Regions from separate parts of the Pelosinus fermentans DSM 17108 genome, predicted to be linked through region 3. Evidence: riboswitches for the same ligand, from Rfam matches in the RefSeq annotation. Region 3 holds a riboswitch; each other region holds the start of a gene.
The links. Region 3 has a riboswitch for cobalamin ahead of cobI (precorrin-2 C(20)-methyltransferase). Riboswitches for the same ligand answer to the same signal wherever they lie in the genome.

Region 1 (8,235 bases), 1.1 Mb from region 3:
CGGCAGTTGCCAAGAAAGAACTGACGCCAGGTATCACTTCATAAGAAATATTCTTCTTATCCAGGGCATCCATTTGTTCTTGAATAGCCCCATAAATACTTGGATCTCCAGTATGTAATCGAACCGTTTTCTGGCCACGTTCTGTGGCCTTCTCCATAACTTCTATAACCTGATCCAAAGTCATAGAGGCACTATTATAAATAGAGGCTCCCTGCTTTGCTAGCGACAGCAAGGCTGGGTTTACTAACGAACCCGCATAAATAATAACATCTGCCTCACCTAATAAACGTTGTCCTTTTACAGTAATAAGCTCAGGGTCCCCTGGACCTGCTCCTACAAATGATACATGCATGAATGAACCTCCTGATTAATTAAAATTCTCTAACGAATAGAGTCAGATATTCTTAGTGGATGTAATAACATAAATTGGATTTAAAGCTTGCAGCATATTACTTGTTTTAATATGTTTGATACGTGTTACTTGCATACCGAAAGCTTCTACGGTAAATTCAGGTTTAGCTTGCATAGTATGTAAAGCTTCATATAAAGTTTCAACGGTAATTGCCGTAATTACTAATCGTCCATTTGATTTTAATAAATAATTACTTTGCTTTAAGATTTCCTGTAAATGACCACCGCTGCCTCCAATAAAGATTACATCAGCCTTTGGAATGTTCTGTAATACTGTTGGAGCAGTTCCAGAAATGACTTCAACATTAGCCGCCCCAAATTTTACAGCATTAGCACGAATTAAATCAACTCCCTCTGGATGACGCTCTATAGCATATACAGTACCTTGGGGAGCCTGAAGAGCAGCTTCAATTGAAAGAGACCCAGTACCTGCACCGATATCTATAATAATATCGGTGGGGCATATCTTAGCTTTATTCAGAACTAAGATACGAACTTCCTGCTTCGTCATTGGTATGTCGCCCCGCAGAAATTCATCATCGTTAATACCTGGAAAATATGTCATATTGTCACCACCATTACACAATGAGCAAATCCATCGACTTCTTTGATTTCACCTAATGTTAAGTGTTTAATTTTCTCATTTTCATAAGATAAATTAGCACATAACCATACCTTTGAATGTAATGGCCACCCATGCCCAATGAGTACGTTTGCAATATATAAAGGATTTTGTTCAAAATCAGTTAATATGCCAAGTTTTTTTTCAGGATCATAATTCAGATCAATATCTTTGGCTTGTCGTCCATGCATACTAATCAAAACTGCATCCTGCCAGATTTCAGTGATCCTGGCAAAAGCTAACTGCATCGAACTAATACCAGGAATAACCGTTATCTGTGCCGGGGAAAATTTGGTTTTAAGGGTAGCTAAAAAACTATAAAAGCCAGGATCACCGGAAACCATTACAACTACATCGTTATCCATTAGGGAGGTAGCGATAAATGTTAATACCCCTTTTAGGTCATTGTCAATTACCTTAGTAATCCCATGATCAGGAGCAAAGGTTGCAAGAGCACGCTTACTGCCTGCTATCACCTTTGCATCTGCAATGATGCGGCTAGCCACTGGCAAGATGTAATCAGGTGAACCTGGTCCTATTCCTACAACTATTATTTTATGTTCCATCCTAACTTGCCTCCAATTTCTCGTGCCGTATCATCAACCGCCAATAAATCACCTTGCAGAGTGATCATTGCGGTACCTACTTTTAAATCACCAAATACATATCGTTCAGCCCGAATGCTGACTCTTTCAGCAATTACACGATACACATCATTTAATTTAAATTGTGCAATTATGGGCATAGCGGCTTCTGTAGTATTGCACATTAATATCTCTTGTATAGCTTGCTGCGGAGCACCAAGGGCAGCCATGTAGGCGGCTAAAGTTTCAAAGCGAGCATCAGCTACACGGTTATGAGTATGAAAAATTCCAGCAGCTACTTTTACGAGCTTTCCTAAGTGCCCAAAAATTAATACTTGTTTCATACCATATTGCACAGCACTTTCTAACATATGTCCGATAAAATTACTAGTTTGGATTACCGTTTCTGTTGGCAGATGATATCGGTTAATAGCAATATCCTGACCAATTTTTCCAGGAGCAAAGACCACTTCATCATATCCTAAGGCCCTCACCATTGATATTTGCGGTGACAGTGAATTTTTAAAGGCTTCCTCTGACATTGGCTCAACAATGCCTGTAGTACCTATAATCGATAAACCGCCGATAATACCTAAAGTAGAATTTAACGTACGTTTTGCTAATTTTTCACCTTCAGGTATCGAAATAGTAACCGTTACGCCATGACCATCAGGTAATACATCCTGTATTGCTTGCATGATCATTTTACGTGGGCCAGGATTAATAGCAGGTTGTCCAACAGCTACAGATAGACCTGGCTTTGTTACAATACCGACTCCTATACCAGCTTGCAGGATTATTTCATTCGTAGTATTAATTTCTATTTCGGCAGATATAGTTGTGCCATGTGTTACATCGGGATCATCGCCAGCATCTTTTATTACACTGGCTTTTCCACCAGTATTCAGGCGTTGACTTGTGGCAATGTCTACTTTAATAAGATGTCCCTGTGGTGATGTAACATCAACCATTGTGGGGGATTCACCTTTCCACGCTAACAGGGCTGCTTTAGTGGCAGCAGCTGCACAAGTACCTGTAGTAATTCCTGATCTCATCTTTTTTGACAAAATAAAATCCCCCTGCAGACAGAGGGTACAATAAACCAAGTGATTAATTTATTCTACCACCTGCCTATCCTTCGTAGTCATAATGGTGTGCTAGAATAGGTAGGTCTCCTGACTTTGGTTCATTATACAGCTAAACCTTCCCGGGATTTCCCAGTGGTATTCCTTAGCTGCATTCCCCAATACAGTGGCGGGACCGTGCTGGCTTTTAACCAGTCTTCCCTTTTAAGCGTAAGCACCTATTCCCATAGAGATATTAAATTATTGTTATACTCGGCATTAAACTTCTGATGTTGTATGTATTCCACCAGCGAATAAATATTTCCTGCTATTCTTTGATTAAATATAAAAGTTAAACTTTATTTTGATAGTAGAGAACATTTTTCGACCCACATTTTTAGTATCACTCTTTTAGCAACAATAGTTTGTCACTAATGCAAGATAAAATGATAATCGATTGGCGGGTTGCAACTGTTAAACGATCATATTCAGATTTTCTGATTAGAAAATAAGAACGCTGGCTTTCTTGAATCAACTCATTAAAATCGGTACCTAGCACGATCTCCTTGCCATAAACGTTGGTGTAAAAAGCAAAACCAGGACGCAAGAATTTTACTACATACACTGGAGATTTGCCATCGTATTGACGGTTAAATTCTTGAGCAATATTTTTAGTTGTGAACATAGGCGCTGCAGCGGGAATCAGTATAGCTGTTAGAACCATGGAAAATAAAGTCATCGATATGATTTTAGTCCAAAAAGCGAGACGAATTTCGTTTTTCCATCCAAAATACGCTACCAAGGAAGACATTAAAATAAAAATTATGGCGGATATATATATGCCATTTGCCAATAGCGGCATAGCTTTAATCCCTATAAACATAATTCCTATAAATAATGCAGTTAGTATACTTAAACCTATAGACAAACTTGTAAAATGACTTTTATCATGTGATGTCCAAAGACGATCAATATACCAACCAACAATCATGGATAATGGTGGGTACATAGGTAAAATATAGGATACCAGCTTTGTTTGAGAAATAGTAAAAAAGGCAAAAATAAATAATGACCAGATATTTAGAAATAATAGAGTTGAAGAATCATATGTACTTTTCGTTAGAGAACTCCATATGGATTGAATTATGAACCCTGTCCAAGGAAAGAAACCCAGAATAAGAACTGGAACATAATAATACCAGAGTACACCCTCAGGATGCTCTGGAGATGTGAACCTTGTAATATTATGAAAGCCAAGAAACGTATCGACAAAAATACTTCCGTGAATATTATACATCAAGATATACCAAGGTGCAGCTATCGCAGCGTAGAGCAACAATCCCGAGAATATTTTCATACTTTTTAATAAAGCCCAGTTACGTGTAATAAGTAGATAAAAAAAGATAATTCCTCCAGGAAATAATAATCCAATAGGTCCTTTCGTTAATGTAGCTAATCCAGCGAATAAATATGCAATATAATATTTTTTCTCTACAAAAGCTAATAAAGAAGCAGATAGAAAAAAAAGTAAAGTAATATCAGTTACGGCAGCCTTTCCCAAATAAAAAAATTCAATACTGGTAGCTAATACTAACGCTCCAGCAACACCGGCTCGTTCATTAAATAATCTGCGACCAGATTGGTATACCAGTACTGTACAAGCAACAGCTAATACTGCAGAGGGAAAGCGAGCAGCAAATTCATTCATACCAAAAAGTTTATAAGAGGCAGCTACTAACCAATAATACATGGGAGGCTTATCATACCAATACTCCCCATAAATACGAGGGGAAAGAAATTCATTAAAGCTAAACATTTCTTTAGGCGTTTCTGCATATACAGGTTCATCAGGATCTAACAAAGGGATTCCGCCCAAATTAAAAAAAACGATTAATAATGTAATTATAGCCACCAGCCAAAAACCAGTTTCTAACTTTTTAAACATTTGGTCCGCAACCTCCGAAAGTTGAATTAATTAGATGAATAGGATTTATAACAGCAATGGATATATTATTACTTAACAACGCTGGTCATGTATTTGCGTGTTAATAATAATATATCCCAAAGAAAAATTTAAGGTTTAGATGAGGGAGTGATATGTTTTGGCTAATCCCTCTAAAAGCATCATATGTGGTTGCCAGTCTAAATTTTTCCGTGCTGTGGCATTTGATAAAGAAGATTTATAAATATCGCCTTCACGTTTTTCATTATAGTTTCTCACTACCATCTTACCAGCGACATTTCCCATATAATCGATTAACATATTAACACTTGTTTCTGTTTGTGTACTAATATTGCATATTTTGTTAGCATGATCGACTAATAATGATTGATAATTAGCATTGGCGACATCTCCAACGTAAATAAAATCTCTTGTCTGGCTGCCGTCACCAAAAATCAAGACTGGTTGATCTTGACGAATCTTGCGAGCGAAAATACTAATAACACCACCCTCGCCCCCGTCACCTTGACGGTCTCCGTATACATTAGCATACCGTAATATCATATAATCAAGACCATAGACTTCCTTATATAATGACAAATAATTTTCACAGGTTAACTTGCTCAATCCATAAAAAGAAGTAGGTGCTTTTGGACTTGTTTCCACTACAGGTAGTGCTGTTACATTGCCGTACACTGCGGCTGTAGAAGAAAAAATAATACGCTTTACATTCGCTTTTCGGCATGCTTCTAAAATATTTACAGTACCTAATATATTTATATCACAATCATAGTCTGGCATTTCTAACGATTTATGTACCATAGTCTGAGCAGCAAGATGAATTACAAAATCAAATTTTTCAGTCATAAATAGACTAAAAATTTCATCATTACGAATATCTAACTGAATAAATGTAGCGGCCGGATTGATGTTTTCCCTTAATCCAGTACTCAAATTATCAATAATCACTACCTGACATTTTTCTTGTATTAATTTATCAACAACATGTGAGCCGATAAAACCAGCTCCGCCAGTTACTAATACTTTCACTCTACATTCCTCCTATTTAACATGATTGGCTAAAAATCTATGTCCAAACACTTTAATGGTAAAATATAAACCAATAACAAAGGGGAGATACTCGACAATAATTCGCCAGGCTACAGCCACTATCCCTACAGTTCCTGATGGTAGAAAGCCACTAAATAAAAGAACAAATCCGCCTTCAGCAATACCAGATCCTCCTGGTGTGGGAGCAAAGTAAAGTAAAATGTTTAACAAAATCATCCTCCCCATAATTTGGGGGATATTAACTGTTATGCCCATTCCCATAAACAATATTGGTACAACACTATATAAAGCTAGTAAACTGACAGCTGATTCAATAAATACTTTCCCCATGCTTAAAGGGGAAGATGATAGCATGAATACAGCACCTCTAACGTCACGATAGAGAAGAAAAATCCGACGACGATTCCGATGACTAAATTTCTTTGTAAGTGCCACTAACCAATAGTAAGGCAAACTAGTACGAAATAACCAAATCAAACCTAGAATAATGGCAATAAGTGAGGCAAAACAAATTGTAAGGATATCATCTGAAAGACCTGGCATAATCTCTGGATCATAATAAAAAATAACTGGTAGGCAAAGCACTAAAAAAATAATAGATAACAATGTTCTAACAACTATTAATACAGTCGCTTTACCAGTAGGTACTCCTGCTTTTCGCAAAAACATGACCTGCGCTACTGCACCACCTGCAGCTCCAGGCGTTAGGAGAGCCAAAAAATAATTTCCAAAGACAACATGAACAGCTTCAATCAGACGAATCTTTTCCCCTGAAATGGATACAAGATGCATAAGACGAATTCCATCAAAGTATAAACCGATTATTAAGAAAACAAAAGCTAAAGCTAAAGACCAAGGCTGAAAACTATCAAGGTGGCGTAAGGTATGAATATCAACAGTAAAATAGATTACAATGCTGGAAATACTACCTACGAACAGTAATAAGAGAATCAGCCGTTGATAAAACTTAATCATTTTCTAACTCCCTAAAAGAAATTAATTGTATATGGTGGTCCATGATATATTGAGAGATTTCTGGGCTGGTTACTGAATGTAATTCAGCTTGCCAGTGATAATTCCAGTTATACATTTTTTGCAAAATAGAATCGTTCGTTCCTGGGTGAATCATAATTTCCGAGGTACCTTCTGGTAAAGATGATAATATGCGTAATAAATACTCCTCATGCATATGTCCTCCAGCTAACATTCCAAAAAAGTGTTCAGTGGCAGAAAATCTGTGCTTTTGTATCTTCCGCCGTGCTATTTCGGCTAAAAACGTTAGACCTCCACGTGCTATAATTCGTGCTGTTTGGAATGGATATCCACCTGAAAATAAATAAGGCTCAGCAGGAATACGTATTTTTTTTATACCAAAACTTTTAGCAATGTCGATTGTAATATCAATGATCCCAGGTACAATATGCATATGTTGATGACTATCCAGATGAGTAATCGCTATTCCAGAGTCCAATACTTTCTGTACCTGGGCAGTAAATTCTTTATGAATGTCATTAAGCTTTATCTTTCCTAAACAATAACGTCGTAAGAACTCAGAGTAATGAAGTGATAAACATCCTTCACTATTCACTAAAGAGGGTATCGTCTGAGGATCACAAAGTGGTGTTTCACCTACTAATGTTAAGTGTATACCAATTCCTAATTCTTTATTAACTGAAGCTAGTGTTATAGCATGATCAAAAGCACTACCTGAGGGCATAATGGTTGTGCTGGTAATGATTCCATTTAGATGTCCTTGAATAATGCCTACGTTTACCATTTCATTAATGCCAAAATCATCAGCATTTATGATTAATTGTCGCATAGTGAACAACTCCTTATTATACACCTCAACTATATATGGTAGCATGTATAAGGAGATATGGCAATTTGTGCTTAAATAATTTTATATAAAAGTTCGAGCACAAAGAGGAAGGAGCCTAGATTAGGCTCCTGTATTGTATTAAGCTTTTAGATGTTCAACATGTTTGGCATAAGCGCTGTGATTATGAATAGACTCGTAATTTTCACATTGTACTTCAAACCATCGAATTGATTTTTGCTGGCGTAAAGATAAAACCAAATCCCTTAAGACATCTTCAACGAATTTTGCATTTTCATAAGCATGCTCTGTTACGTACTTCTCATCTTCACGTTTTAATAGAGGATAAATAGGGCAGCTTCCTTCTGCCTCCATTAAAGCCACCAAATCCTCAATCCAAATAAACTGTCCATCTGTATTTTTGATTTTCACCTTCATCAGTCCCCGCTGGTTATGTGCACCATATGCTGAAATCTCTTTACTGCAAGGGCATAAGGAGGTAAATGGAACATCAACACCTAAAATAAAATCTAAAGGTTTGCCTTTGGTTAGCTGAGCTGAAAACAGGCAATCAACATCAAGCATACTTTTAAAGCCGCTAATAGGAGCAGTTTTTTCAATAAAATATTTAAAATAAATATCCATTTGTGCATGCTCAGCATCAAGTTTATTGACAGTATCCATTAAGATCAATTCCATTTCTCGATAAGAGACAGGTTTTT
Region 2 (8,235 bases), 130 kb from region 3:
CCATGCCCATTATTGTCGCCAAACTGATCCGGGTCTCCATTATCATCAGTTGTAAAGTTGCGCCCGCCAATAATACGGTCTTTCAAATCAGGATGATCCACCTGGCAGCCCGTATCCAGGATGGCAACGACCACCCCTTTGCCCCGCTTACTTGGCTCCCAAACCTCCTGTGCTTTCATTAATTGAATACCATCGGGTATTTTTTCCGCATTGTCCAAGATTTCTTTCACCTCAAAAGGTAGAAGCTTCATTTCATGCATGTTGATTCCTCCTTAAGTTCGCCTTAATTTAGATTCATGATCAATAAGGATCCTCTTGGCATAATAAAGCATCCTGATAAGCTGGAAAAGAATCCTATTTAGTTTCATTATACGCGATCACTTCTGGTAATAATAGGGAATTTCTTCACACTCTACTGCTGTTGATTCCAAAGCTAGCTTTTTAATTGCTTCGCTTATAGTCTTGAGCGATATTGTACATAGAATCGGCAAAAGTCTTTGGTTGGACAGATGTAAATCTGACAAGCTGCTTACGATCTTCCAAAACCAATCCTCGTGCGCTGAATACCCGAGTCTCAGTCACCGCATACATTTTCCTTTTGAGTTGAAAGACCATCTGCATTTCACTGCAGGCAACCTCATCCCCCTCGTTCAGTTTTTCTTTGTAGACCTCATTCAGCTTGTCAATGACTTTTGGATCGGTAAAGATGGTTTTCGTTAGAACATTCACCTGTGTTTTATCTGTTTCATCAATGCTCAATGACTGATGGTCAAACACATAAATACCAATGTCATTGGTAAATACATACGACCAGCGCTCCTGCTCAATTTCTGCCATGCTCAGTTTGGGTCGAACACTAATCTCCCAGTCCAGCGGCGATATTCTATCTGACTCTTCCGCCTGTACGATAATACCGGGAAGCAGCAGCCAGCACAGCACCAATAGCAGCATTATCTTTTTCATTGTTAACAAAGCTCCCTTTCAACTTTTACGATGGATGGAATGTAACTAAACCCCTAAGCGCAGCCTTCCAGCAAGTGAAAGACTGCGCCAAAGAGTTTGCTTAGAATATAAATTACAGAGTAGGCTGCATATCTTATGGATTTTTCTTTTTGAGTTCGTCGGCAAGCGCTTTTGCCTGACGAGCCAGTCTGGCTTGGCCGACAAAGCCTTTAGCAGAAGCAGCAGCTGTGCCTGCTGCCATTTTGGCTGCTGGCGCATCAGGAGCAATAAAGCAAGCTGAGTTGATTTCGGTGTAACCGGCATCATTCAGTGCAGCTGCATTAAAGGAAGTGGGTGTGCCGCCAGTTGTCGTAGGCAGGGAAGAATAGGCATCGATTTGGTTGCCTCTGACAAACCAGAAACGGCTAGGAGTGCTTTCTGCCTGTATGCCCCAGAAATAACCACTGGAATTAACATTGTTCACGACCGTCCAGTTGGTTGTGCTGGGGTTTGCCAGATTAGCAACGGTCGAGCGGTAAATTTTTCCTTCCATGGCGGAAAAACTGGAATTATAATGCCCAACAAACACATAGGCATTGTTGGCATTGGCAATGCTGATATCGCGGAAGTCCCCCGCCCAGCCGGACGGCAAAGCAACATTGTTAACACTCATTTCATTATCTTCATCGATTGTAACAATGCTCAGGCGGGTCAAAACATTTCCGGAACCGGCATTTTGCATGCCGCCCAGTGCACATATGTATAATTGATTCCCCCAAGGCTCTAGGGTAAAGCCGTTTCTACCCACTCTTACACTAGTTATAAAGTTTAGCGTACCATTAGTATTAATTTCATATTGCAGCACATAACTGTCGGCGTAGACCTCATAACCGCTCTCGGGATTGCTGCTGAACAGAGCATAGAGATAATTGCCGATAACAGCCAGACCTTCGCCATGCACATCGCCGGTCACCGTCAACGGAAAATCATAACTCGTCGCTGCCTGGGTATAGGCATTACTGGTCATATTCACTACCGCAATTTTTCCTAGGTCATAGCCAGTAGCGTACAACCAGTTGCCCTTAGTGGCAACGGCGTGCAGGTTGCGGACGGCAGCCCAAGTTTGGCTGGCAAGGGGCACTGCCCAGTTTCCCTGAGGTTGGATGATCCGATTGTTAATCAAATCCTCGGGATTGGCAACATTATACTGACGCAGCACCAGACGACTGCTGCTATGATCAAAAAAATTAAAAAAGGCGGCATCACCGTTCAAACCGGTTATTTTGGCCTTAGCGGCGGCGGTGTCAACACTTGACGTACGGCGGGAACCAGTAATGGCCCCGGCTTGACTATTCACATAATTGCTAATGGCATACGCAAACAAATTTTCAGACATTGAACACACACTCCTTTTATTTTCGTTTTTTCTTTTTTCTAAAAGCTGTTTATACTGTTATTGATGGCTTTACATTGAAATCACCTCCTTAACTCAACACCATAAATAGGTCAGAACGTATAGCTCATGGTTGCATAATAGGTGCGCCCCTGGATGGGAAATGCAACATTGTACCCTTCACTCTGAAGGTTATTATAGGCTTTTAGCTTGGGTCCCTTATTAAAGACATCATTGACGCCCACTATCACTTCCAAGCCTTGGTAGAATTTATATTTGGCACCTAAGCCAATGGTGGTCAGCGCATCCTGGCCGTACCACTGGTTAGAACTATTGACCTTGGTGCTCTCGGTGAACATTTCTCCCAAATATTTAACCTCACTAAACAGCAGCGTCCGATTGTCAGGGCGGTAGCCCAGCCGCAGCGATCCTTCCCATTCGGGAGCATACGCCTGCTTGGCGTTCCTGTAGGTATTGGTACCAGTAGGGGAGTCATTTTTGATTCTGGCCTTGGTGTCAGTATAGGTGGCGGCAAGATCCAAATCCCATTTGTCCCATTTGAGGTTGGCCTGCATTTCCACACCCCGCGCCCGGCCTTCTGCGCTATTGCTGTAGGACCAATAGTCATAACCGTAACGCCACAACTGCAGGAGGTTTTTCGCATTACGGCCAAAATAGGTCAGCTGCAGCTTGCTGTCGGCGCCCAGCGTGCGGCCATCCCAAAGGGCGCTGACATCCCACTGTTTGCCTTCTTCCGGCAGCGGAAACAGGGAAATCAGGTTGCCATTGAGGTCACTGCGCGGCGCCGGCAGTATACCGGCACCGTCGCCGGCAATCTCATACAGATTGAGCAGCCGGAAATAGGTCCCGCCCGTGGCCCGCAGGGCGAAGTTGTCGTTCACTTGTTTTTTCAGGGCCAGCTGCCAGGTTGTCTTGCTCTGGGTTTCTTCGGCTTGCTGATTCCATTTGTGCTGGTAGTCACCTTCCAGCGGACTGGAGCCGAAGGTGGTAGACGAATTATAGCGAATACTGGGAGTCAGCCATAAATCCCCCCCTTTCCCTAACGCAATGGTATCCTGCACCTGGGCATTAAACATTTTCTGCTTATAAAAAGTGCGGTAACGGACAGTATCGGGATTGGTGCCGTCAGTGACCATGGAACCGGCGATATGCATTTTTTCATCCGAGTAGTTGACCATGAACTCAATCAGATGATTGTCCCCCGCCTTATAAGTGCCGTCAAGCATGCCGCCCCAGCGGTCGGAGTCGTACCGGCTCCATTCGCGGAATGGAATCTTCCAGTAGTAGGAGAGATCCTTGAACCATCTGCTGTTATTGCGGTAGCTTTTATTCGAGTCCAAATAATTGGCCGACCAGCCCCATTCCAAATTGCCAACATTATCACGCCGGCCGACTTGCAGCTCTTTAGTCGTAATTTTTTGTTTTTTATCCATATTCACAGATCGGCCTGTTTCACCATGTGCATCGGCATCCCTGCCAGAACTAATACCAGCAAATTCCATTCCGGGAGTATCCCACAACTGCTGCGGCAAATGCCGGTCGATCTCCTTCCAGGCGCCTTTGACTGTCCAATGGTCATCCTGCCATTTGACAATGGCATCGGTATTTTTATAGTCGTTATACCGGCGCCAGCGGGTGCCATCCCCCAGCTCAGCTTTGAGTTTTTCATATTTCTCGATGTCGGCCATAAGCGACTGCATCATCGTTCCGTCGGGCTGCCAGAATTCAGTATTTATTTTGGCAACATAATTCGCATAAACATCAAGATATTTGGCGGGATCGGCAGCTATCTCAGCATAACTGATGTTAATACTCATATCATTGTATAATTCCCTATAATAGGTTTGGGCATAGCCCTTTACGTCGCTTATGATCCCATTTGGGTTAGCGCTTGAGTCACCGGTGTAGATTTTGGACGTTATCAGTCTTTGATAGCCGTAATCATACAAAGCTTGATACTCTGCTTCATAAAGGGCGGTCTGGCCGCCGGGCAGCGCTTCAGTTGCAAACTTCACCCACTCTTCCGGGTTGTTTCGATAGTATTCGGCCTGAGCATCGGATAAGGTCTGTTTCGTGGCTACAGTCTCATAACCCGACCGGGTATCCACGTTGTTAAAAGTTGCTATCCCTTGATCGGCAACTGTTGTCAGAGAATTTTTCCGTTGTTCAATCTGACTAGCATAGGCCGCTACCTGCTCATCACTAGCATAATTCTTGTACTTGAAATCTCCTTCGCTCTGCTCCCGATTGATACCTACCATCAGGCTGCCGCTGCCCAGAGGTGCATCCACCTGTAAGCTGCCAATATAGCCGCCGTATGAGCGCTGCCCGATGCTGGCAGTGATATTTTCCTTGGTTGGACGCTTGGTCACAATATTGATTACACCGCCCATAAAGGTGCCGCCAAAGCGCGCCGGGATATATCCCCGGTATACCTCAATACGCTCAACGTTTTTAATCGGAATAGTGGAGATATCCGCCGCCGCGTCGCCGCCAAGATTGAACAGCACTCCATCCACAAACAGCCCTACCTGTGCCGCCGTCGATCCGCGCACACTGACAGTGGTATATTGGCCTTTACCATTCACTTCGCGCACATGGACGCCAGGCACGTCTTTTAACAAATCAGGCAGGCTTTTTTGCTCGCCCTTATAGTCCTCCGGCCGAATAATGGTCACGGTGCCGGGCGAGAGCTTGGACTCCCACTCCGGGCGCTTGGCTTCTACCGTGAGTGCCGGTAAATCATAGTCTGTCTGCTGCTCCTCGCCTTCAGATTCAGCGGCATAGGCCAGGCTGCCCAATGGCATGACACCGACCACCAGCACACACCCCAGCCCCAGAGTCATTCGTTGCAGACTGCGGCATTTGCGTCTTTTTGTTTTGCCCGTACTTTTCGTCAATTCAGATACGACCTGCCAACAGGAACGGGCGCGATTCCAGATGATTCTATATACATGGTTCAAAAAATATCATTCCTTTGTTACTTTCTTTACTTCTTGCCATAGTTGCTGGATGTTCTTACCGCATCTAAATAATCCAGCTGCTTATATAAAATAATAGCAATAAAAAAAACTCCCATTTTGGGAGTGCTTACGTTGGACCGCCAGAAAAATTTACGGCAGCTTTACGTAATCTCCTCCCTGTCACTCGCAGGTTAAGTGGTGATTGTTAGATAGGCAGTTCTCCTGACTTCGGATCATTGCTTTCCCACGCCTTCCCAAAGCCTAAGCTCCAGTGGCATTTATGCGAGATTGCTCCCCGTTACAGTGGCGGGACCGTGCCGGCATTACACCGGTCTTCCCTATTAAGCCCCGAAGGGCACCTATCCCAATATTCTCTTGTATTTCATCTTATGCATCATTTCATAACAATATTACATTGTCGCAATAGTATGACTTTTTCCCTATCCTCCCATCGCTCAATCTTGGATTTGACTTCTTTCAACTTGTCCATCAAAACACCAGTATTTTTCCTGATCATTCTCCTTTCATTTGCTAACCATTATCTCTGTGATGATAAAATTCGCAGAGATTATGCTTCTTTTATGTACTCAAACTTATAGCATAAAAGCTGCAGCCTAATCTTCTTCCTGTCTTTCGCAGGTCAAACGAAGATTGTCCGTACAGGTAGTTCTCCTGGCTCCAGTTCATCGTCAACCCATCCTTCCCGGAATGTCTACCTCATCCCAGTGGCTTATTAGAGTCGACTCCGTGTTACAGTGGCGACCGCACCGGCTTTTAACCGGACTTCCCTATTAAGCTCTTTGCAAGGCACCTGTACCCGTATTGCTATATAACATTGCGTTAACGAAAATAAAAGAAGCCACCTGTGACACCGTCTCAAGAGGCTTCTTATTCCATGCAGACAAATATTGTCTGCACAAAAAAATGCAAAAATTTGCATCCAAATCCCCTCCCCATCTCTCGCAGGTAAAACGGTGATCGTTGTACAGGCAGTTCTCCTGGCTTAGGATCATTGCGCCTCCAAACCTTCCCAGAACGATTCGTTCCAGTGGCATATCTTGGATTTGCTCCCCATTACAGTGGCGGGACCGCGCCGGTCTTCAACCGGCTTTTCTATGAAGCCCTTACGGGCACCTGTACCTATATTTAGTTTTTTCAAAGGATTTTCAAATAATTCTATTTATTTCATTATAATCCTACGGGTAAAAATATACAACTATCTTTATGGGATAAAGAATTCACTCAGACATTTTTTGTAAAGAAATGTTTCATCTATTTTTCTACACTTTCATAATAAAGTCCGAGGGAAATTCTCAATTTTGCTTAAGAATCTCCCTCGGATCGGAAATCATGAATCCGTTTTCAAAGTATAATCATATGTCATCTTCGAGCTTGCCAAAAAGGATTTTGACGTAAACAGGGTTAATCCGCAGTTTCACCGGCTACACTCCCAATTTTTTTCTGCTTCCTCGATAGACAGCCATTCATCACCATTTTTGACCGCCGCTTCCGCTTCAGCCAGCTTAGACAGCAATTTGATGGTTGCCTGTGTCTTCTCATATTCTACCATATCAACAAGCGCATTATCACTTGTATTTTCAAGAATCATGAACTGTCCCTCGACTCATATAAATAGAAGCTAATCTTTTGTCGCTATGCTTACATAATGGTGTCACAATGTTATCACCATTTACATATAATAATAATAATCCAATATTTTATTAAAGGAGGTCAATCTTATTATGTCCTTTGACGATACCTCAATGACTAGATTCTCACCTACAACTCCTAAGTTCCCACTGTGCACATCTCCAGCAAATTGCTGTTGTATCGATACTACTAAGCCTACTGGAGCTACTGGCATAACTGGAGCTACTGGCGCTACGGGCGCAACGGGAGCTACGGGTGCAACCGGAGCTACAGGTGCTGCGGGTGCCGCTAGTGCTACGGGTGCTACTGGTGCTACCGGAGCTACTGGTGCAACGGGTGCTACAGGTGCTGCGGGTGCCGCTAGTGCTACGGGCGCAACAGGTGCTACCGGAGCTACGGGAGCAACGGGTGCTACAGGTGCTGCGGGTGCCGCTAGTGCTACGGGCGCAACAGGTGCTACCGGAGCTACGGGAGCTACTGGCGATGCTGGTGCTACCGGTGCTACGGGAGCTACGGGAGCTACTGGCGATGCTGGCGCTACCGGTGCTACGGGTGTTACTGGTGCTACCGGCACTACGGGAGATACGGGTGCAACCGGAGCTACGGGTGTTGCTGGAGCAACCGGCACTACGGGAGATACGGGTGCAACCGGAGCTACGGGTGTTGCTGGCGCTACCGGCGCTACGGGTGTTGCTGGCGCTACCGGCACTACAGGAGATACGGGTGCTACCGGCGCTACGGGTGTTGCTGGCGCTACTGGCACTACAGGAGATACGGGTGCTACCGGCGCTACGGGTGTTGCTGGCGCTACTGGCACTACAGGAGATACGGGTGCTACCGGCGCTACGGGTGTTGCTGGCGCTACTGGCGTTACGGGAGATACGGGTGCTACCGGAGCTACTGGAGCCACTGGTACCACTGGTGCTACCGGTGCTGTCGGAGCTACTGGAGCTACCGGCGATGCTGGCGCTACCGGCGCTACGGGCGCCACTGGTGCTGGAGCTATCATCCCCTTTGCCTCAGGCGGTCCTGTTACACTGACAACGATAGCTGGTGGCTTAGTTGGCACGACAAGTCTTGTTGGCTTTGGCTCTTCCGCGACTGGCATCAGCCTTCTTGGTGGAGTAATTGATCTCACAGGTACTGCTTTAGGACCAATTATTGACTTCTCATTCTCGGTTCCCCGCGATGGAGTCATTACGTCAATAGCAGCCTATTTTAGTAATACATTGGCATTGGCTCTTGTAGGCTCAACAATCACAATTA
Region 3 (8,235 bases):
TAGTAGGTTCATCCAATAATAGGATTTCCGGCTTTTGTGCTAAAGCCATGGCGATCCATACCCGCTGACGCTCACCGCCAGAAAGAGTACTTACCACTCGATCAGCCATTTGTGTAAGGCCTGTCTGCAGCAAAGCCCAGCTAACACAAGCCTCATCTTGCTCTGACTTTCCTCTCCACCAGCTTTGATGGGGAAATCGCCCAAATTCAACTAAATCTCTTACTGTTAAATCACTGGGAGCCTGAGGGGATTGAGGCAAAACAGCCATTTGCTGCGCGAGCCTTTTTCCGCTAAGCTGAGCTAAATTCTGACCGTCTAAATAAACAATTCCTTTATTAGGTTTTATATTTCGTGATAAGACATTCAATAAGGTACTTTTACCTGATCCATTAGGGCCTAAAATCGAAATAATTTTTCCTTCTTCAATTGCCAGAGAAAGATCTTTCAAGACCATTTTATCATCAAAACTAACAGCTAATGCTTCTGCTTTCATAATGGACATTATGCATCCCTCCTTAGCAGGTAGAGAAAGAATGGCGCACCGACAAAGGCCATAATAATCCCTACGGGAATTTCAATTGGAGCAAATGCCACTCTAGCCAAGGTATCGCTTAGCGTAACAACCGCGACTCCCAATAAGGCCGAGGCTGGAAGAAGATAGCGATAATCCGAACCAACCAACAAGCGGGCTGCATGGGGTACAATCAATCCTACAAAGCCCAATAGACCAACAACACTGACAGCACTTGCCGCCATTAATGCTGCCACTGCAGTCAGTGCAATACGGGATACTTCCACATTGAGACCTAACCCTCGGGCAATTTCATCTCCAAGATTTAGAATATTAAGCCGCCTGGCACCCAATATAGCTAAGATTCCACCAATCATCGTATAGGGCAAAATAATATCAAGATGAGGCCAGCTGCGAGCTGATAATCCCCCCACCATCCACATCAATGCTCCATGAACCCGATCACTGTAAAATACTAATAATGCAGAAATAGCTGAATTCAAAAAGGCCGATACAGCTACCCCTGCTAAAATAATACGTACTGGCCGAATGCCGCCTTTCCAAGCCAATATATAAATAAAAATAGCCGCTAGCATAGCGCCAAAAAAGGCAAAGGGAGTCACTAAATATTCTTTATGAGGGAACAGCACCATAATGCTTACGCCAGCTAAACCAGCTCCTGATGATACCCCAATAATGTGAGGGTCAGCCAGGGGATTTTTCATAACGCCTTGCAAGATCGCTCCAGCTAAAGACAAATTAACACCTACCAATGCGCCTACTAAGGTTCTTGGTAATCGGATGTTCCAAATCACTTGTCGATTTGCTCCTGGATTATCAGAAAAAATAGCTGTTATAATTTCATTCAGGCTAATGGACAGTGCTCCTACACTCAAACTGAGGGCAATCCCTCCCAGAGCAAGAAATAGGAAGATAGCCAAAATAAATACTCTCCATTCACTCCGATCACGTGTACCTTTATATGAGAAAATCTTCTTATTTAACATTTCCATAAACCTCAGGATACATTACTTTTGCCATATATGCTACTGATTCATGAAAACGAATACCAGGATTGAGTTGGAATAATTCTGCAGGCAGAAAAAATACTTGTCCTGTTTTTACTGCACGTAAACCACCCCAAGCCGGATTACTTTCAAGATCAGCTTTCATTCTTTTTTCAATTTCAGCCATATTTCCCATGGTAACAACCAAAATAGCATCTGCGTCCCCTTCTACTAGTTTTTCTAAACTATAAGGAGTGGTTTCACTATCACCAGCGATTGGCGTACTACCTGCCGCAATGTTTTTGAGTTTCAAAATGGCAGCCACATTTCCTGCAATGCTATGCTCAAGTTCTACAGTAACATTTTTGGCGGTGGCATGCAATATAATCACTTTTTTACTTTGGTTTGGCAACTTAGCTGTTACCTCATTGATACTGGCTTGCATAGCAGCAAGCAGTTTTTCGGCCTGCTCCTCTGTGCCTGCAATTTCTCCAAATAACTTAACTTTCGCTAAAATATCATCATAGGTTTTCATTTTCAATATCATCACAGGGATCTTACTGCTTTCAAATGTTGGAATTAATTTATCATGAATTCCCTGAAAGCCAATTATTAAGTCTGGCTGAAGAGTTAATACTTGCTCAACATTTACATTATAAATAAAACCTACTTCTGGAATCTCCTGCTGAGCGGGAAAGGTCTGCGGTGTTTTAGAGCTCGGTCTTCCAGCTGCTTTGCCGCCAACCCCATATAATACATCTAAAAAAGAGGTGGATAACACAACAATGCGTTGTGGTTTCTGTCTCAATACTACATTGCGCCCTGCATCATCCGTCATTTGCAGATAATGATCTGGAGATTTTGTTGTTGATTTTTCTTGGGTTGAAGAAGCACATCCTGCCACGATTATACTCATTATACTTAGCATGCAGACTAAATATGTCAATTTCCCTTTCACGACTCGCTCTCCTTCCATACATATAACAAATAGGAAAGGCCGGATATACTTGATCCGGCATCCCCTCTTAAATACGGTCTTAACTATTATTTTAAACCATTAATGGCATCACGTACATGCTGTACATAAATATCTTGGATTCCAGTATTTTCACCTAAACCATGAACATAGGTTTCCACTTGATATCCATCTGCAAGGAACGTATTTTTCCAAGAATCATCTTCATCCCCAGCCATATCGTTATTGGCATGATCACCAGCAACTAACATGAGTGGCATCAAGGTAATTTTTTTAATGTTTCTTTCTTTTAGTAATTTTTCAACATCTTGAAGATTAGGATGATCCGTCTCTTCTACTACGCCGATAATCACATGTAAACCAGCTGCATCAAATTGATCTTGTAAGGCTTGGTAAGCTGGGTTATGCTGATGTGGTGAACCATGTCCCATAAATACCACAGTTTTACCTTGCAATTGCAATGCAGGAAGTTGTTTTTTAAGAGCATTTACAGCAATGGCGAAATCATTGGGTTTTCCATTTTCACCATGAAAGAATAACACCGGACGACCTATAGAAATTGTATCAAAAGCCCCATTGAACTTTTCAACAGTAGCTACAACTTTTTTATCATACTCTTCACCTGGTGTCAGATGAGTTGTTTGTATAATAACTTCTTTATAGCCATCTTTTTTTAATTGGTTTAATACGGTTTCCAAATCATTCACATGAATGTTGCTATTTTCCGCCAAACGTTTCATAACAATTTTGGAAGTAAAAGCTCTATATACATCATATTCAGGAAAAGCTTGAGCAATACGTTTTTCTACACTCTCAATATTTAATTGACGAGCTTCTGCAAAAGTAGTACCGAAGCTTACCACCACGATGGCTTTTTGACTTTTGGGTGCCTCTTGGGCACCTGCATTTGATAAGCCAAATACACTAGCGCCCAATAATAAGGAAACACTTAATGCAAAACTCATAGCTATTTTATATAAATTCATTTTCATCTGTACAACTCCTCACTCAGTTTTCTATGTGCATTCCTAAGTCTTTGGGAGAAAAGTATTACACTTAACCAAGTTTACGTTTCTTAGCCAAAATGGTAGATAAATAGTTAACACTCTTAGCGTCAACTTCCTCTAAATTATAGCTAATTTGTTCATCAGGCAAACCACAGCGACTAATCATAACAGCATTTTCACCAAAACCATGCTGTTTTAATTTCGCTACAACTTGTCCAAAATTTTTGTAAACCTTCATTAATACAACATTATCTACGACTCCCAATATAGCATCTAACTCTTCTTCTGACATCGTAGCAGGAATAATGCTAAGTATATCATTTCCCTCTGCCAGCGGCTGACCTAATTGACTGCCAATCGCACAAAAAGCCGGAACGCCAGGTATGGTTTCAATAGCATAGCCAGAGTCCTTTAACAAACGATATACATACATATAAGTGCTATAAAACATAGGATCACCTAATGTTAAAAACACAACCTTTTTCCCAGCCTGCAATTCTGCCAGAATACTATTTTTATTGTTTTCCCATGCATTGGCTAGCGTAGCAGCATCATTTACCATCGGGAAAACCAACCTCAATATCTCAACATCTGCTTTCAAATAAGGATGCGCAATCGATAGTGCTGTACTACCTTCTTTTTTTTCTGTTTTAGGAGCAATTACCACATCCGCGTTTCTTATCACCTCCACTGCTTTTAATGTGAGCAGCTCTGGATCTCCCGGCCCTACACCAACACCGTAAAAAATTCCTGCCATAATGGCCTCCTTAACTATAAATTGTGGTACAACATATACAAGTACATATAACGATAACTGAGTAAAACGAGAATTTGCACTCTTAATTTTACCATTATCCAATAATCTTGACCAGCACTGGTGAAAAATTAGAAAATTGGCATGAAAGGCCAATTCAACTACAATCCTACTGGATAATCATCGTTACTAGCGCAAAAAATCTTCCGTCACACAAAACGGAAGATTTCAATAAATACAATTATAGTAGCCTGCCATCATATAAACACATCACTATCATGTGTAATATACCACAGTATAACTGTACGAATCTCCTCCCCATCTCTCGCAGGTTTTAACGGTGATTGCTGTATAGGCAGTTCTCCTGACTTTGAATCATTGCTTCCCCAAGCCTTCCCAAGTTTCATCTCAGTGACATAATTATGGGGTTACTCCTCATTACAGTGGCGGGACCGCGCCGGAATTTAACCGGACTTCCCTATTAAGCCCAAAAGGGCACCTATACCATCCATATTAAATTTTGCTGTCCACTCTTAATTAGAGTATAATAAATACTTTTCCTTGTCAAGGACATACTGGGTAATCTTCTATGCCCTTCGTTTTATTTTAGCCCTCTATATGATATCAATACCAATTTAACACGCAGTTAAACCGCCATCCACCGTCCACACTGCGCCGTTAACGAAGGATGCATGATCCGATGCCAGAAAGCAGATTACATGAGCTACCTCATGAACTTTGGCAATTCGCCCTATTGGATACATCGATGCCATGTCCCGTAAATATTCCTCCGGATTGTCTGCCTCTGCTAACTGCTGTGTAAGCATAGGCGTATCCACATCACCAGGGCATATGCAGTTAGCACGAACACCATAGTGAATACTTTCTAAAGACAATGCCTTTGTAAAAGTCGTTACCGCTCCCTTTGAGGCGCAATAGGCAGTACATAAACAATTACCATTAATCCCTGCATCAGAGGACACGTTAATAATAGCTCCACCACCCCTCTGCCGCAAATAAGGCAAAGCAGATTTACAAATAAAATAGGTACCTTTTATATTGATATTCATGATGTGATCAAACTCATCTTCCGTAACTTCACCAATGATTTTTTCCATGTATATACCAGCAGCATTGATAACAATATCCAGACCGCCGAACTGGGCTGCAGTTTTTTCTACTACTTCCTGGCATTGATTCACAGAACTGACATCCCCTTGTATAAAACATACATGATCAGCATAGGATGCTAATTCAAGTAAGGCCATTTGCCCCTTTTCCTTTTGACGTCCAATTAAGGCCGTCTTAGCCCCTTGGGCCAGCAACTGGCGAGCAGCCTCCAAACCAATACCAGAAGTACCGCCAGTAATCATCGCTACTTTTCCCGCAAATTGGTAATTCATGATTCAACTCCTACTACATTATCCTAAACTAGCTTCTTACTTATAATACTATATCACAAATCGAATGATTGAGTACCCCGCTTTTCTACTGATTTCTACCTACTTAAAACGAAAAGTGACTGGCATGTTTGTATAGCACATAATACTGGCGCCGCTCTCTGGGTCCTTAGCTGGTACAAATCTCCATTTTCGAACTGCTGCTACCACTGCAGCATCTAATATATCATGTCCTGATGTCGCACTAATGGTTACATCGCCAGGTAATCCATTCACCAAAATTTGAATTTTTACCACTACGGTACCCGTCAAACCAGCTGTCCTCGCTCCTTCAGGATAATCAGGATCTACCTTAGATAATATCTGCGGCCGAACAATCTTACCTTTTCGTCCGCCATTTCCCCCACTGTTAGAGCCAGTATTAGTGCCACTGCTGCCGCTCCCATTATTCCCAACTGCGTCATTGCCAGAAGAAAGATTTCCAGTCGACTCATTACTACTTGCAGACTGGGATGAAGCTACTGCTTCAACTGCTTCCATCGCCAGCTCATTGGCCACAGCCACTACCTGAGGGGTAACAGGTGAAACAGCTGTCTTCTCCCGGACTTGCATCGTCTGGACAGGAGCAGCACTAGATGCACTCTGTGAATTTGGCAATGGTTCATCTAATCCTGAATCCTCTATAGACGCATCGGTAAGTAATTCTAATTCAATGTAAGGTTCTGCTTCTATGGATGTAACAGCCTTACCAGCCAGCCAACCGATAACACCCAAAAATAATATATGAAAAATTATAGAAATGCCAATGGCCTTACGCCAACGTGGTCGGTATGTCATGCGCTCTATCTTCCTTTCCGGTCGGTAGCCACAGCCACCCTATGTGCCCCTGACATTTTGAGTTCATCCAATACTGCCACTACCTGACCATACTCTGCTTGTTTATCTGCCCGTACAACAAATATATTTTCTGAGTGTTTTGCCAGCTCGATACTAATTCGTTTTTCCAACAGGTAAAAAGGAATTTCCTCTTGATCAAACATGATATTACCATTTTGTAAAATCGTAATATTAATATTCTGGGACAGTTCCTTCTGTACTGCTGCGGCTTGCGGCAAATTGATAGGAATAGTATGCTGCTCTACCATATATAAGGTACTCATCATAAAAAATATTAATAAAAAAAAGATAATATCAATCATGGGAATAATCATTAATTCTGGCTGCTTCTCAATGCGCAAGCTACGCAATTTCATGATTTTCCCTCCGAGTTTTTTTATTGCCCGTCAGTCGAGTTATGATGAGAGTATAGACTTGTTCCATATCCGTAACCAATTGATCTAATCGATGAGTAAAATAGGTGTGGACAACCAACGCCATAATCGCTACCATTAAACCAGTAGCGGTTGCCACTAAGGCTTCGCCAATTCCGCCAGTGATAGCCATAGGCTGACCATTTTTCACATTGAAAACGCTAAAGGAATTAATCATACCGATTACGGTTCCTAATAATCCTAACAAAGGGGATAAGGTAACAATGGAACTTAGATAATTCAAGTATTCTCTTAATCTGGCTGCTAATAAAGCGGCTGCTCCTTCCATAATTACTTCTAAGTTACTCTCCTTTTGGTAAGCCTCTAACCCTTCTGCTGCTAAACGCCCGATTACCGCTGGCGTATGTTCACATAATTGCTGCGCCTCAGCAATTTTCTTTCTTTCTAATAAAGGCTGCAGCTTATTAATAAACAGCTGGGCATCTGTAGACATCTGCCGGAAATAAATAAACCGCTCCACTGCAATTGCCACAACAGCCAAAGAACACCCTGCAATCACATACATGACCGGGCCGCCCTGATGGAATAAATTAATGCATTGTGATAAAAATTCCATTCTTTATCAATCCTTTCTTCATTTCATACCATTTACAATGTGAATAATATTTTCAGCTGACAAGTCATCCAGCTTGTAATACGAACCACCTAATGCATGAGCAATAGTAAAAGCAATCCCCAGCTTAATAAAATCTTGTTCAGTGTCAATCACTAAACTGTTGACTCCGGTCTCACCAATTAGGCGAGCTGCCTGCAAAGCCTCACTGACAGCATCTTGTCCTGCTCTTCCCCCGGCATTGGCGCGGCCATCTGTCACTAGTACCATGACAGGCTCTATACCCTTTTCTAGTCGGCACATGGTGCTAAGCATCCCAAGAGCTGTATACAATCCTTCTGCCAAAGGCGTTTTGCCCCCTGTAGGCAAATGCTGCAAAGACTTTTCTGCCAACTCTACACTGCGGGTAACAGGCAAAAGAATTTCAGCGGTCTGCCTGCGAAAAGCAATCATACCGACTTTGTCTCGTTTCTGATACGCATCTTGGAGCATGGATAAGATAGCTCCCTTAACCGCTTTCATGCGTTGTCTGGCTCCCATAGAACCACTGGCATCCACTACAAATAAGAAAGTACTGCCAATTCGCTTCTCACGTACCTTTTGCCGCAAATCTCCCCGGCAAATATTGATACAACACATACTTTTAGCTCGCGTCAACTGATAGGGTGCAGCCGCACGCAAGGTAGCATCAAATGC

Region 1: linked by a shared signal. The riboswitch ahead of cbiD (cobalt-precorrin-5B (C(1))-methyltransferase CbiD) and the one ahead of cobI (precorrin-2 C(20)-methyltransferase) in region 3 are both predicted to bind cobalamin.
Region 2: linked by a shared signal. The riboswitch ahead of FR7_RS17730 (TonB-dependent receptor domain-containing protein) and the one ahead of cobI (precorrin-2 C(20)-methyltransferase) in region 3 are both predicted to bind cobalamin.

What each region holds. Positions count from the first base shown of each region.
Region 1 covers NZ_AKVN02000001.1:2,612,539-2,620,773, forward strand. Annotated here, with positions in the region: gene cobM (precorrin-4 C(11)-methyltransferase) at 1-352, opposite strand, end outside; gene cbiT (precorrin-6Y C5,15-methyltransferase (decarboxylating) subunit CbiT) at 395-976, opposite strand; gene cbiE (precorrin-6y C5,15-methyltransferase (decarboxylating) subunit CbiE) at 973-1,599, opposite strand; gene cbiD (cobalt-precorrin-5B (C(1))-methyltransferase CbiD) at 1,584-2,684, opposite strand; cobalamin riboswitch at 2,766-2,939, opposite strand; gene FR7_RS12055 (ArnT family glycosyltransferase) at 3,085-4,626, opposite strand; gene FR7_RS12060 (NAD-dependent epimerase/dehydratase family protein) at 4,762-5,673, opposite strand; gene FR7_RS12065 (lysylphosphatidylglycerol synthase transmembrane domain-containing protein) at 5,686-6,669, opposite strand; gene FR7_RS12070 (ChbG/HpnK family deacetylase) at 6,662-7,516, opposite strand; gene folE2 (GTP cyclohydrolase FolE2) at 7,655-8,235, opposite strand, start outside.
Region 2 covers NZ_AKVN02000001.1:3,827,182-3,835,416, forward strand. Annotated here, with positions in the region: gene FR7_RS17715 (S8 family peptidase) at 1-260, opposite strand, end outside; gene FR7_RS17720 (hypothetical protein) at 442-963, opposite strand; gene FR7_RS17725 (hypothetical protein) at 1,097-2,338, opposite strand; gene FR7_RS17730 (TonB-dependent receptor domain-containing protein) at 2,449-5,319, opposite strand; cobalamin riboswitch at 5,515-5,697, opposite strand; cobalamin riboswitch at 5,965-6,149, opposite strand; cobalamin riboswitch at 6,291-6,472, opposite strand; gene FR7_RS23950 (hypothetical protein) at 6,755-6,928, opposite strand; gene FR7_RS17735 (exosporium glycoprotein BclB-related protein) at 7,083-8,235, shown strand, end outside.
Region 3 covers NZ_AKVN02000001.1:3,695,102-3,703,336, forward strand. Annotated here, with positions in the region: gene FR7_RS17165 (ABC transporter ATP-binding protein) at 1-502, opposite strand, end outside; gene FR7_RS17170 (FecCD family ABC transporter permease) at 502-1,518, opposite strand; gene FR7_RS17175 (ABC transporter substrate-binding protein) at 1,508-2,434, opposite strand; gene FR7_RS17180 (sirohydrochlorin cobaltochelatase) at 2,563-3,486, opposite strand; gene cobI (precorrin-2 C(20)-methyltransferase) at 3,551-4,258, opposite strand; cobalamin riboswitch at 4,593-4,773, opposite strand; gene FR7_RS17190 (SDR family NAD(P)-dependent oxidoreductase) at 4,891-5,658, opposite strand; gene FR7_RS17195 (energy transducer TonB) at 5,758-6,492, opposite strand; gene FR7_RS17200 (ExbD/TolR family protein) at 6,498-6,908, opposite strand; gene FR7_RS17205 (MotA/TolQ/ExbB proton channel family protein) at 6,895-7,542, opposite strand; gene FR7_RS17210 (magnesium chelatase subunit D family protein) at 7,561-8,235, opposite strand, start outside.